3 regions of the Ancylobacter sp. IITR112 genome follow, and region 2 is predicted to be linked to each of the others. Evidence: predicted binding sites of a transcription regulator. Region 2 holds the regulator's gene; each other region holds the start of a gene.
The links. The regulator LexA, encoded in region 2, represses DNA repair genes until DNA is damaged. The targets are predictions, from matches to a motif close to TGTTCNNNNTGTGTTCNG.

Region 1 (4,564 bases), 600 kb from region 2:
CTTCGACGTCGCGAAGAAAGCGGCCGGCTCGAAGGACTTCCACGCGGTGGGCTATTGCGTCGGCGGCACCATGCTGGCGATGACGCTGGCCTGGCTGGCGGCTACGGACACCAAGCCCGGCCTCGCCAGCGCCACCTTCCTCACCACCCAGGTCGACTTCACCTATGCCGGTGACCTGAAGGTGTTCATCGACGAGGAGCAGGTCGCCAGCCTTGAGCGCAAGATGCTGGAAGCCGGCGTGATGGAAGGCCGCACCATGGCCAACGCCTTCAACATGCTGCGCGCCAATGACCTGATCTGGCCCTATGTGGTGAACAATTATCTCAAGGGGCAGGCACCGTTCCCCTTCGACATTCTCTACTGGAATTCGGATTCCACCCGCCTGCCGGCTGCCAACCATTCCTTCTATCTGCGCAACTGCTATCTCGACAACAAGCTGGCGCAGGGTCGGCTGATGCTCGCCGGCCAGAAGCTCGACCTCAAGGCGATCCATGTCCCGATGTATTCCGTCGCGACGCGCGAGGACCACATCGCCCCGGCGGCCTCGGTGTTTCTCGGCCTGCAGAAATTCAGCGATCCCGGCCGCTTCGTGCTGGCGGGCTCCGGCCATATTGCCGGCGTCATCAACCCGCCGGCACGCGGCAAATACCAGTACTGGACCGGCGGCCCGGCGGCGGGGACGCTGGAAGAGTGGATCGGCAAGGCGCAGATGCATCCCGGCTCGTGGTGGCCGGACTGGCTGGCCTGGATCGAGGCGCAGGATGACGCGCGCGTGCCCGCAACTACCCGCATCCCCGGCGAGGGTCCTTACAAGGCGATCGAGGACGCACCGGGCAGCTATGTGAAGGTGAAGTCGTGAAGCGGGCTGCTTGCGGCCGGCAATCGGCGTCTTAGGCCGCGGCAGACGAACATCCTTCGAGGCTCGCCTGCGGCTCGCACCTCAGGATGAACCGGCTCGCCATGGCGGCCATTCCGTCATCCCGGCCGAAGCATAGCTTCGAGCCGGGATCGGCAGATCATCGGGACGGCCCCAGTCCTGCGATCCCGGATCGGCCCGCGGCCGTCCGGGATGACGGCCCGCCCCTCAGGGGAACAGCGCGATCTGCTCCAGCCCCAGCGTCTCGGGATAGCCGAGCACGAGGTTCATGTTCTGCACCGCCTGGCCGGAAGCTCCCTTCACCAGATTGTCGGTGGTGGAGATCACGATCACCCGGTCCGGCGCGCGGTCCTTCACCACGCCGATAAAGGCCATGTTGGAGCCCTTGACGAAGCGCGACTGCGGCACCTGGCCGAGCGGCAGCACATGCACGAAGGGCTCGCCCTTGTAGAAGTCCGCCAGCACCCGGTGCACGCCCTCGGCGCCGACGCCCGCGCCGGTCTTGAGATAGATCGTGGCGTAAATGCCGCGCGTCATCGGCACGAGATGCGGCGTGAAGCTGGGCGCAACCGTGCGGCCGGCGGCCTTGGAGAATTCCTGATCCAGTTCCGCCATGTGGCGGTGGCTGCCGACGCCATAGGCGTGCATGCCCTCCGTCACTTCGGTGAACAAGAGATTCTCCTTCGCCGCGCGCCCGGCGCCGGTCACGCCGCTCTTGGCGTCGATGACGATGTGCTCGGGCTCGATGGCGCCGGCCTCGATCAGCGGCACCACCGGCAGGATGGCGGTGGTGGTGTAGCAGCCGGGATTGGCGACAAGCCGCGCCTTGCGGATGTCGTCGCGATACAGCTCGACCACGCCGTAGACCGCTTCCTGCTGCAGCTCCAGCGCCTGGTGCGGATGGCCGTACCAGCGCTCATAGGCGCCATCGTCGCGCAGCCGGAAATCGGCGGAGAGATCGACCACCTTCACATGCGGCGCGGTCTCGAACACGTTCTTGATCACTACTTGCGTGGTGCCGTGCGGCAGGGCGCAGAAGACGAGATCCACGTCCTTCCACGCCACCTGCTCGATGGTGATGAGGTCCGGCAGCTTGAACGGCGCGAATTGCGGGAACACATCCGCCACCGGCTGCCCGGCCTTGCGGTCGGCGGTGAGCGCGACGATCTCGACCCGCGGATGGCGCAGCAGCAGGCGCAGCAGTTCCGAGCCGGTGTAGCCCGAGGCCCCGAGGATGGCGATCCGCGCCTTGCTGTCCGTCATGGTGGCGACCCTTCCTGCTGGCGCGCCCGCCGTGACGAGCCGGGGACGCGCATGGAGCTGCGCCCTTACACCTTTCGCATGTCTGGCGAAAGACAAGAGGGGCCTCGGCTGGCGCATGGCGGCTGCGCGCGCCGGGCGGGAACCGACGCCGCCGCCCAAAGCTTCTCGTCCGGCCCTTCTTGACGTCGCCGGAGCCCCGCCATGAACGACCCCTTCGCCTGGTTTGAAACCGGCCTCGCCATGACCCGGCTCGGCATGGACATGCAGGTGGTGATTACCGAACGGCTCACCCGCCTTGCGCGCGGCGACGCCGCCGCCGGCGTCGAGGCGGTGCGGATGGTCACGGAAAAGACGCTGGCGCTGGGCGAGGTCAATGCCCGGCTGATGAAGGCGGCCGCCGCCGGCCGGCTCGACGCGGTCGGGCCGGAGATCGTCGCCCTCTATGGCCGTAAGGTGCGCGCCAATCGCAAGCGGCTGAAGCGCTGATAGGCCGGCGCGCATGGCGCCCATGTTCACGGAGCGTTCCGGTTTCGCGCTGGCGCTGGCATAGTGCTAAGGAAACCGAATCGGTTCCTGACCCTGATGAGACCCACCGCGCCCATGTCGAATTCCGACGACCTCTTCGCCGCTGTTCCCGCCCCGCGTCCGCGCGCCGCTGCGCGCCCCGCCGCGCCGCGCGAGGGCACCCCCGGCGAGGCCGGCTACACGGCTGCCGATATCGAGGTGCTGGAAGGGCTGGAACCGGTGCGGCGCCGGCCGGGCATGTATATTGGCGGCACGGACGAGAAGGCGCTCCACCACCTCTTCGCCGAGGTGATCGACAATTCGATGGATGAGGCGGTGGCCGGCCATGCCAGCTTCATCGAGGTGGAACTGACCGAGGACGGCTTCCTGACCGTCACCGACAATGGCCGCGGCATCCCGATCGAGGAACACCCGAAATATCCCGGAAAGTCGGCGCTGGAGGTCATCCTCACCACGCTGCACGCGGGCGGCAAGTTCGACAGCAAGGTCTACGAGACCTCCGGCGGCCTGCACGGTGTCGGCGTCTCCGTGGTCAACGCGCTGTCCGACGTGCTGGTGGTGGAAGTGGCGCGCGGGCAGACGCTCTACCGCCAGACCTATTCGCGCGGTGTGCCCCAGGGCGCGATCCAGGAAGTCGGGCGCATCCTCAACCGGCGCGGCACGCGGGTGAGCTTCCACCCGGACGCGCAGATCTTCGGCGAGAATGCCCGCTTCAAGCCGGCCCGCGTGTTCAAGATGGCCCGCTCCAAGGCCTATCTGTTCGGCGGGGTGGAAATCCGCTGGAGCTGCGACGCCTCGCTCGTCGCCGGCACCGATATCCCGGAAAAGGCGGTGTTCCGCTTCCCCGGCGGCCTGCGCGACTATCTCGCGGCCGATATTGACGGCCATACGCTGGTCCATCCCGACATCTTCTCCGGCAAGACCCAACGCCCCGGCGGCCATGGCTCGGCGGAATGGGCGGTGGCCTGGCTGGGCGATGCCGATGGCAGCATCTCCTCCTATTGCAACACCATCCCCACCGCCGAGGGCGGCACGCATGAAACCGGCCTGCGCGCGGTGCTGCTGAAAGGTCTGCGCGACCATGCCGAGCGCACCGGCGCGGCCAAGCGCGCCGCCATCATCACCGCCGACGACGTGATGGCCGGCTGCGCCGCCATGCTCTCCGTCTTCGTGCGCGAGCCGGAATTCCAGGGTCAGACCAAGGAGAAGCTCGCCACGGCCGAGGCGACGCGCATCGTCGAGGCGGCGCTGCGCGACCCGTTCGACCACTGGCTCGGCGGCAATCCGGCGCAGGCCAACCGCCTGCTCGACTGGGTGGTGGAGCGGGCCGAGGAGAGGCTGCGCCGCCGGCAGGAAAAGGAAATCTCCCGCAAGACCGCGGTGCGCAAGCTGCGCCTGCCGGGCAAGCTGGCGGACTGCTCCAACAATTCGGCGGCGGGGTCGGAACTGTTCATCGTCGAGGGCGACTCGGCCGGCGGCTCGGCCAAGCAGGCGCGCGAGCGCCAGACCCAGGCGGTGCTGCCGCTGCGCGGCAAAATCCTCAACGTCGCCAGCGCCGGGCGCGACAAGCTCGCGGCGAACCAGCAGCTCGGCGATCTCGTGCAGGCGCTGGGCGCCGGCACCGGGACGCAGTATCGCGAGGAAGATTTGCGCTATGAGCGGGTCATCATCATGACCGACGCCGATGTCGATGGCGCGCATATCGCCTCGCTGCTCGTCACCTTCTTCTACCGGCAGATGCCGAAGCTGATCGAGAACGGCCATCTCTTCCTCGCCGTGCCGCCGCTCTACCGCATCAGCCAGGGCGCCAAGACGCTCTACGCCCGCGACGAGGCGCATCGTGACGAATTGCTGCGCACCGAATTTTCCGGGCGCGGCAAGGTCGAGATCGGCCGCTTC
Region 2 (4,564 bases):
CACGCACCATCCGCTATGGCGGCGGCGAGAACCTTTACGGTATCGAAGCGATCCGCGCCTTCCGCGCTGCGCGCCCGCCGACGGGCCTCGCGCGCACGCTGGAAGGCACCGTCATCACCACCTATGGCCGCGACATGGCGGTCGCCTCCACACTGTTCCGGCGGCCTGCGACCCCGGGTCGGGTAGGTCGCCAGATGCAGACCTGGCGGCGCCTGCCGGAAGGCTGGAAGGTCGTCGCCGCCCATGTAAGTGTCATCGACGAGCCTGTGTGAACTCTTGGTGACGCCGAGCCGCAGGGATATGGATGAGCACGGCTCTCCGGCATGCGGGCGGCCGAATGGGTTTTCTGTGCGCTCATGACCGTGCTGCCTCTCCGCCTCCCGCCCGATCCTTCAGCCCGCACCGGCCGGAAAACGCGCGCCGAGGAGCTGCGCATGCAACTGGCCGACGAGATCACCCGCGGAACGCTGCCGCCGGGGGCCTCGCTTGACGAGACGGCGCTCGCTGCCCGCTTCGGTGTATCGCGCACCCCGGTCCGCGAAGCGCTGCGCGAACTGGTCGCCTCCGGTCTGGTCGACGCCCGCCCGCATCGCGGCGCCGTGGTGGCGCGCCCCAGCGTCGCCCGGCTGCAGAACATGTTCGAGGTGATGGCCGAACTGGAAGCGCTTTGCGCGGGACTGTGCGCCTTGAAGATGACGCCGCCCGAGCGCCAGCAATTGGAGCGATTGCACGCCGACATGGGGGAATTGATGCGGCTGGGCGATTTTGCCGCCTATCGAGAGGCCAATGAACAGTTCCACACCTCGATTTATGCCGGCAGCCATAATGACTACCTTATCGAACTGACGCTCGGCACACGGCGCCGGCTTTCGCCCTTCCGCCGCGCCCAGTTCCGGGCCTTGGGGCGTCTCGCCCTCTCCCATGCCGAGCATGACCGGGTGGTGACCGCCATCCAGCGCGGCGACCGCGATGGCGCCGGCGGCGCCATGCGTGACCACATCGCGATCGTCCACGACGCCTATGAGCAGTACGCCCAGACGCTGTGACACGCGCGGGCATGGGCCAGGATCAAGCCGCAATTGCCAAAACAGGCCCGCGTCGCCGTTTAATCTCTCTTTACCCATTGTAGAACACAATAGGAACGGCTAGTCTTTGTTCGTGATTTGTTTCGTACCGGCGCCGGCCCGGCAGACGGGGTTCTCTCGATGCTCACCCGCAAACAGCATGAGCTGCTTCTGTTCATCAATGAACGCCTCCAGCGCGATGGCGTGCCCCCATCCTTTGAGGAGATGAAAGAGGCGCTGGACCTGCGCTCCAAGTCAGGGATTCACCGGCTGATCACCGCGCTGGAAGAGCGCGGCTTCATCCGCCGCCTGCCGAACCGGGCAAGGGCGCTGGAGGTTGTGCGCCTGCCGGAGGACACCCAGCCCCCGAGGCTGGCCCGCACCTTTTCGCCCAATGTCATCGAAGGCAGTCTCGGCAAGGTGCGGCCGGTATCGGACGAGGATTCCGAGCGCCGCGTGGTGCCGATCCCGGTCATGGGCCGGATCGCCGCCGGCACGCCGATCTCCGCGATCCAGTCGCGCGACCACACGATCAGCATGCCGCCGGAAATGCTGTCGGGTGGCGAGCATTTCGCGTTGGAAGTGCGCGGCGATTCGATGGTCGAAGCAGGCATTCTCGACGGCGACCTGGCACTGATCCGCAAATGCGACGCCGCCAGCACGGGCGAGATTGTCGTCGCGCTGATCGACGATGAGGAAGCCACGCTGAAGCGCCTGCGCCGCAAGGGCGCCTCGATCGCGCTGGAGGCGGCAAACCCGGCCTATGAGACGCGCATTTTCGGTCCGGATCGGGTGCGTATCCAAGGCAAGCTGGTCGGGCTTTTCCGCCGCTATTGAGGGTCGTCCCCGGGTGCTGCAGTCTCCGGGTCGAAGGCAGGCACGCGCTCGCTGACGTCAGAAGGGACCGGGAGACCCGTCGGTGACCCCGCAAACGTCCCAAGCGGCGAGGAGATGGTGCGGCCTGTATCGTCCCGACCGCCCGCCCCGGGTGTCGCGCCCCGTCGCGAGAGTGGCGATGGCGATGGCGGAGGCACGGCGGCGGGCTCCCATGGCCGTGTGCCCGGTGACCGGCGCGCCGTTATCAGGGCAAGGCTTCCATCCTGCCGCAGCGTGCCGGCGACGGCGCCGGGAGACATGCGCGCGTCGCGGTAGATGATTGTCGCCGGGCAGTCGAGCGGCGGTGCGAAAGGCGTCACCAGCACGGCAGCCAAGCGACAATCATCCTCCAGCGACTCCCGGTCACGGGACAGAGCCACCAGCCGCCCGTCCGGCAGAGGCAGCGTGCAGCCGAGCGGATCGCAGGCCGCGGCGGTTGTCAGGTCCCGGCTGCCGAAGCGCGATCTCGCCCCATCCGCGCCCAGCCATTGCTCCACCGCGAAGCGCCGGTCGACCCCGCGGTCACGGTCGCCCATGAAGGCGAGGACTCCGTCGCGGCCACGCACCGCCACGGTCCGTGCCTCGGCATCGACAAAGAGATCGGGCCGCGGCGCCATGGACGCGATGGCGAGGCCGGCAAGCGCAAGTACCGGCGCCAGCGCGACCAGCCGGGTGCGGGCGAGGCAGAGCACCACGAGTGCGAGGCTGATGACGATGAGGCTGGCGGCCGGCATCGCCGGCACGCCGCGATCCGCGCCGGGCAGCGCGGCGACCAGATCGGAGATGTCGCGCATGCGGGCAAGGCCCCACCCCATCAGCCGCCAGGCCGGATCGTCCCAACCGAACGGCATCAGCACCGCCCCGGCAAGCCCGGCGGGCATGACGATGAACGAGACCACCGGCATGGCGCCAAGATTGGCCAGCAGACTGAGCGGGGCGAGGCGTTGGAAGTGGTAAGCGGCATAGGGCGCTGTCGCAAGCCCCGCCGCCAGCGAGGCCAGCACCAGCCCGGCGATATAGCGCCCCGGCACGCTGAGCCAGCGGCCCGCCTTGGCCGGCGCAAGCGTGAAGAGAAAGCCGAAGCGCTCATAGGCCGCGACGAGCCCCAGCGTGGCCGCGAAGGACATTTGCGCCCCTGGGTCGAGCACCGCGCGGGGCGAGAGGATGAGCAGGCCCAGCGCCGCCACGGCGAGCGTCCGCAGCGTCAGCGCCGGGCGGCCGAGCACGATTCCCGCCAGCACGAGCAGCGTCATCACATAGGCGCGCTGGGTCGCCACCTCGGCGCCGGACAGCAGAAGATAGAAACTCGCCGACGCCATGGCCGGCAGCGCTGCCCAGGCCTTGATGGGTCGATAAAGTGCCAGTTCCGGCAGCAGAGCCAGCAGCGCGCGGGCGAGGAAGAACACGGTGCTGGCGACCAGCGCCATGTGCAAACCCGAAATGGACAGCACATGCGACAGGCCGGAGACGCGCATGCTCTCCTCAATCGCCTCCGGCACCGTGTCGCGCAGGCCGGTCACCAGCGCCACGGCCACCCCACCCTCTTCCCCGGGCAGCGCCGCGCGGATGCGGGCGGCGATGGCCCGGCGCGTGCGATCGAGCCAGGTGGTGAGCGCCAGCCCCGCCGGCGGCGGGCCGAGAGCGGGGGAGAGTTGCGGCCGCCCGAGCGCATAACCGGTGGCGCCAATGCCATCGAGCCAGATCGCCCGCCCGAAATCAAACCCGCCGGGATAGGCCGGGCCGGGCGGAGGCTCCAGCGTCGCCCGCAGGCTCACATGGCTACCGACCGCCGGCGGATCACGCCCGGCAAGCGTCACGCGCACCCGCGTGAGCGGATCGCCGTGCGCACGCTCCAGCCGCGTCACCGCAAGCGTCATACGGCTGCCACGCGGCCGCAATTCCACCGCCTCGACATAGCCGCTCACCGCGACCGCATTCAGCGTCGTTCCCAGGACCGGATGCGCCATCAGACGCACCTGCAGCGCCGCCACGGCGAAGCCGGCCGATAGCACGGCAAGGAGCGCGAGCAGGTGAAAGGCGACGGGCCGCGCCCGCGCCAGAAAGGCGAGGCCGGCGAAGCCGATGACTGGCAGCCAGCCGGCATAGGCCATCGGCTCATCAGGCGCGGCGAAATACAGCGCTGCGCCGGAGGCAAAGCCGATGGGCAGGTACAGGAAGCCGCGCCGGTCGTCGAGCTCGCGCGCCAGCGCCGCCGCCAGACCCGCCGAAAGTCGCCCCAACGCCACAGCGAACAGGTGTTCGGGCTGGAGATCGGTAACGAACCTCCCGCGCGGATGCGCCGGCCCGAGCGCCGCCGCCCGAGCCCGCCGGCGCGGCGCGTCATCCGGTCCCTGCTGCGGCGGCCCGTGCATGCCCCGACGCCCCTGCGCCCGTTGCGATGTGCTCCCCTTCTCCCCGACGATCCGGCTGTTAGCCCCGCCGAACCGCGCGAAAGGCCCGCTTTTCCCGCATCGCACACCTATGGTACACGCACGCTCCGCGCCCGCCATGCTTCGACGCCGTCCCTCCGGCGCAGACGGAAGAGAAATGTCCGAGACCGTCGTTACCCGCTTCGCCCCCTCGCCCACCGGCTTCCTGCATATTGGCGGCGCGCGCACCGCGCT
Region 3 (4,564 bases), 200 kb from region 2:
ACTTCCAGCGTCTCGCGGTTGTAGCGCTTGCCCTTGCAGACGTCGCAGGTGACGTAGACATCGGGCAGGAAGTGCATCTCGATCTTGATGACGCCGTCGCCCTGGCACGCCTCGCAGCGCCCGCCCTTGACGTTGAAGGAAAACCGCCCGGGCCCATAGCCGCGCGCCTTCGCCTCCGGCAGGCCGGAGAACCATTCGCGGATCGGGGTGAAGGCGCCGGTATAGGTCGCGGGATTCGAGCGCGGCGTGCGGCCGATCGGCGACTGGTCGATGTCGATCACCTTGTCGAGATGTTCCAGCCCTTCCAGCCCGTCATGCGGGGCGGGCGGCTCGGAGGCGCCGTTCAGCCGCCGCGCCACCGCCTTGTACAGCGTGTCGATCAGGAGGGTCGACTTGCCGCCGCCGGATACGCCGGTGACGGCGGTGAAAAGGCCGAGCGGGATGGCGGCGGTGACATTCTTCAGATTGTTGCCGCGCGCGTTCACCACCCGCAGCATGCGCTTGGGGTTCGGCTTGCGGCGCTTGGGCACCGGCACGGTCAGTTCGCCGGTAAGGTATTTGCCGGTGAGCGAATGCGGATTGGCGAGGATTTCCTTCGGCGTGCCCTGGGCGACGATGCGCCCGCCATGGACGCCGGCGCCGGGGCCGACATCGACGACATAGTCGGCGGCGAGGATGGCGTCCTCATCGTGCTCGACCACGATCACCGTGTTGCCGAGGTCGCGCAGCCGCCGCAGCGTGCCGAGCAGGCGCTCATTGTCGCGCTGGTGCAGGCCGATGGAGGGCTCGTCCAGCACATAGAGCACGCCGGTAAGGCCGGAGCCGATCTGCGAGGCGAGGCGGATGCGCTGGCTCTCGCCCCCCGACAGCGTACCAGAGGCGCGAGCGAGGGTGAGATAGTCGAGGCCGACATCGAGCAGGAAGGCGAGGCGTTCGCGGATCTCCTTGAGGATGCGCGCGGCGATCTCGTTCTGCTTGTCGCTGAGCTGGGCGGGCAGGGCGGCGAACCACTCCAGCGCGTGGCGCACCGAAAGCTCCGCTGCCTCGCCAATGTGCCGGCCGGCGATCTTCACCGCCAGAGCCTCGGGCTTCAACCGGTAGCCATGGCAGGACGCGCAGGGCACGGCGGAGAAATACTTGCCGATTTCCTCGCGCGCCCAGTCGCTTTCCGTCTCGCGCCAGCGCCGTTCCAGATTGGTGACGATGCCCTCGAAAGTCTTCACCGTCTCATAGGCGCGCATGCCGTCATTGTAGACGAAGCGGATGGTCTCGGCCTTCGAGCCGTGCAGGATCACCTCGCGCACCTTCTCCGGCAGCTCAGACCAGGCGGTGGTGAGCTTGACGCCGTAATGGCGGGCAATGGCCTCCAGCGTCTGGCCGTAATAAGGCGAGGTCGACTTCGCCCAGGGCGCGATGGCGCCCTGTTTCAGCGAGCGCGCGGCGTCGGGGACGATCAGATTCGGGTCGATCTTGCTCTCATGCCCCAGCCCGTCGCAGGTCGGGCAGGCGCCGAACGGATTGTTGAAGGAGAACAGCCGTGGCTCGATCTCGGCGATGGTGAAGCCGGAAACCGGGCAGGCAAATTTTTCCGAGAAGACGATGCGGCGGGCGTCGCCGCTCTCTTCCTTCTCGTCGGCGAACTCGATCACCGCGATACCGTCGGCCAGACCCAGCGCAGTCTCGAACGAATCCGCCAGCCGGCTGGCAATGTCGGGGCGGACCACGAGCCGGTCCACCACCACGTCGATATCGTGCTTGAATTTCTTGTCGAGCGACGGCGCGTCGGCGATCTCATGGAATTCGCCGTCGATCTTGACGCGCTGGAAGCCCTTCTTCTGGAACTCCGCCAGTTCCTTGCGGTATTCACCCTTCCGGCCGCGCACCACCGGGGCAAGCAGGTAGAGCCGGGTCTTCTCCGGCAGGGCGAGCACACGATCGACCATCTGGCTGACGGTCTGGCTCTCGATCGGCAGGCCGGTGGCGGGCGAATAGGGTATGCCAACCCGCGCCCAGAGCAGGCGCATATAGTCGTAAATCTCGGTGACGGTGCCCACCGTCGAGCGCGGATTCTTCGAAGTGGTCTTCTGCTCGATGGAGATGGCCGGGGACAGACCGTCGATCTGGTCCACATCCGGCTTCTGCATCATCTCCAGAAACTGGCGGGCATAGGCCGAGAGGCTCTCGACATAGCGCCGCTGGCCTTCGGCATAGATGGTGTCGAAGGCGAGCGACGACTTGCCCGAACCCGACAGGCCAGTGAACACCACCAGACTGTCGCGCGGGATTTCGAGATCGACATTCTTGAGATTATGCTCGCGCGCGCCGCGGATCGCTATCGTGCGGGCGTCGCGGCGCGGGAGGTCCACGCGGTCCTTCATTCCGAACTCTTCTCGCCGGTTTCTACGGGCATCTACGCCGAACAACGGACTTTCGGGGCGGCGCAGTCCGGAGACGGGGCCCGCCCGGCGAAGGGATCAGCCCCCGACGCCGTGCAGCGTTGCCAGACCCGCCGCGACAGCAAGTGCGCCGGCTACGGCCAGAAAGGCCCGGCGGATCAACGCCTGGCGCGCCTCTTCGGCACGGACGGCGATGGCACGGGCGCGCGGGGGGCGGCGCATCTGGGTCATGATGGGGACAGGCTCCCTTTTAGAACACAGGGTAAACATAGTCCGGCGCGCGCGCTTCGCAATGTCGACTCAGCACTCTTGCAGCAGCTTAGCCACAATGCTAGGAACATAACAAGAACAATGTGCCCCTTGCGGCGGCCGGCCGACGCTCGGGGGCGCAAAGCGGTGGACAGACGGCCCCGGGGCGCGGCCAATCGGCGGCGGGTCTAGTATAGGTTTCCTTTCTCAAGCGCGCGCCAAGGCGGGCGTCCGGCAGTTTCGGAGGACAAGATGGCGGGCAGCGTCAACAAGGTGATCCTGATCGGCAATCTCGGCCGCGATCCTGAAGTGCGCACGTTCCAGAATGGCGGGCGGGTGTGCAATCTGCGCATCGCCACTTCGGAAACCTGGCGCGACAAGGCCTCGGGCGAGCGCAAGGAGCGCACCGAATGGCACAGCGTGGTGATCTTCAACGAGAACCTGCTGCGCGTCGCCGAGCAGTATCTGCGCAAGGGCTCCAAGGTCTATATCGAAGGCCAGATCGAGACCCGCAAGGCGACCGACCAGAATGGCGGCGAGCGCTATTTCACCGAAGTGGTGCTGCGTCCGTTCCGTGGCGAACTCACCATTCTTGACAGCCGCGGCGGCGGCGGTGGGGAGGGCAGCGGTGACGATTACAGCGCCGGCGGCAGCGATTTCGGTTCCGGCGGCGGCTATGGCGGCGGTTCGGGCGGCGGGCGCTCCTTTGGCGGCGAGCGCCGCCCGGCACCGGCGAGCGGCGCCGGCGGTGCCGGCGGCGGCAAGTTCGGCGGCGGCTCCGGCGGCGGCGATCTCGACGACGAAATCCCGTTCTGACGCTTGAGAACGGGTGCGGGGCCGATCCAGATGGACCTCGCCCCGCTCCTCGACGCTTCCGCAGCTATAAGGCTGCACGCCTTCAGCGCGATCGCGGCCCTGGCGCTGGACACGGTCCAGCTCGCCGCACCGAGGGGCACGCTGTCGCATCGGCCTTGAGCTGGCTGTGGGCCGGCCTCATGGTGATGGTGGCCATCTCGTCCTTCTGGATTCAGGGGATGCGCTGGATCGGGCCGTTCGGCCCCATCCACCTTCTCTCGCTATTGGTGCTCGGGACGCTGCCCCTCGCTCTGCTGAGGGCGCGGCGGGGCGACATTCGCCGCCACGCGGCGGGAATGACCGGCCTGTTCTATCGGGGGCTCGTCGCCGCCGGCCTCTTCACCTTCTGGCCGGGGCGAATGATGATCAGGCCCGGTTCGGCCCTTGAACCGGACGGGGCCGGCGTCAGCTCAGAAACGACGCCCGGATGCCGTCGATCACGAACTGCACCGCCAATGCCGTAAGCACCACGCCCAGCAGGCGCGAGAGAATGGCATTGCCGGTGACGCCGAGCAGTTTGTCCATCCGCCGCGCGGCGAGAAACACCGCAATGCAACTGGCGATGACGAGCGCGGTGATGGCGAACAGCGCGGCCAGCCGCGCCGGATCGCCATGCGCCTCGCCGGCCAGCAGCAGCATGGCGGTGATGGCGCCGGGCCCGGCCATGAGCGGGATGGCGAGCGGGAAGACGGCCAGCGTGCGCAGCAGCTTTTCGCGCTGCGCCACCTCGGAGGCGTCGAATTTGCGTTCGGTGCGGCGGCCGAACACCATTTCGAATGAGATCGCGAACAGCAGCAGCCCGCCGGCGATGCGGAAGGCGGGCAGGCTGATGCCCAGCGCCGCCAGCAGCGGCGCCCCTACCAGGCCGAAGGTGACGAGAATCGCGAGCGCGATGGCGGCCGAGCGCAGCGCCACCAGCCGTCGCTCCGCTGCGGTAAGATCCGAAGTCACCGCCAGGAACAGCGGAGCCAGCCCGATCGGGTCGATCACCACCGCCATGGTGACGATGGCCGAGAACATATAATCGAGCATTCCGCCCCCATCCGTTCTGCATTGCCCGCCGC

Region 1: parE (DNA topoisomerase IV subunit B) is a predicted target of LexA. The motif match lies at 2,650-2,667, and genes of this name have one in related genera.
Region 3: ssb (single-stranded DNA-binding protein) is a predicted target of LexA. The motif match lies at 2,730-2,747, and genes of this name have one in related genera.

Annotation. Positions count from the first base shown of each region.
Region 1 is NZ_JBGCUS010000001.1:1,158,802-1,163,365, reverse strand. It holds gene phaC (class I poly(R)-hydroxyalkanoic acid synthase) at 1-859, shown strand, start outside; gene argC (N-acetyl-gamma-glutamyl-phosphate reductase) at 1,085-2,140, opposite strand; gene AAC979_RS05220 (hypothetical protein) at 2,342-2,626, shown strand; gene parE (DNA topoisomerase IV subunit B) at 2,741-4,564, shown strand, end outside.
Region 2 is NZ_JBGCUS010000001.1:1,756,716-1,761,279, forward strand. It holds gene hpxZ (oxalurate catabolism protein HpxZ) at 1-272, shown strand, start outside; gene AAC979_RS08430 (GntR family transcriptional regulator) at 357-1,046, shown strand; gene lexA (transcriptional repressor LexA) at 1,206-1,901, shown strand; gene AAC979_RS08440 (ComEC/Rec2 family competence protein) at 1,895-4,312, opposite strand; gene gltX (glutamate--tRNA ligase) at 4,488-4,564, shown strand, end outside.
Region 3 is NZ_JBGCUS010000001.1:1,552,884-1,557,447, forward strand. It holds gene uvrA (excinuclease ABC subunit UvrA) at 1-2,378, opposite strand, end outside; gene AAC979_RS07385 (hypothetical protein) at 2,475-2,627, opposite strand; gene ssb (single-stranded DNA-binding protein) at 2,898-3,461, shown strand; gene AAC979_RS07395 (MarC family protein) at 3,906-4,532, opposite strand.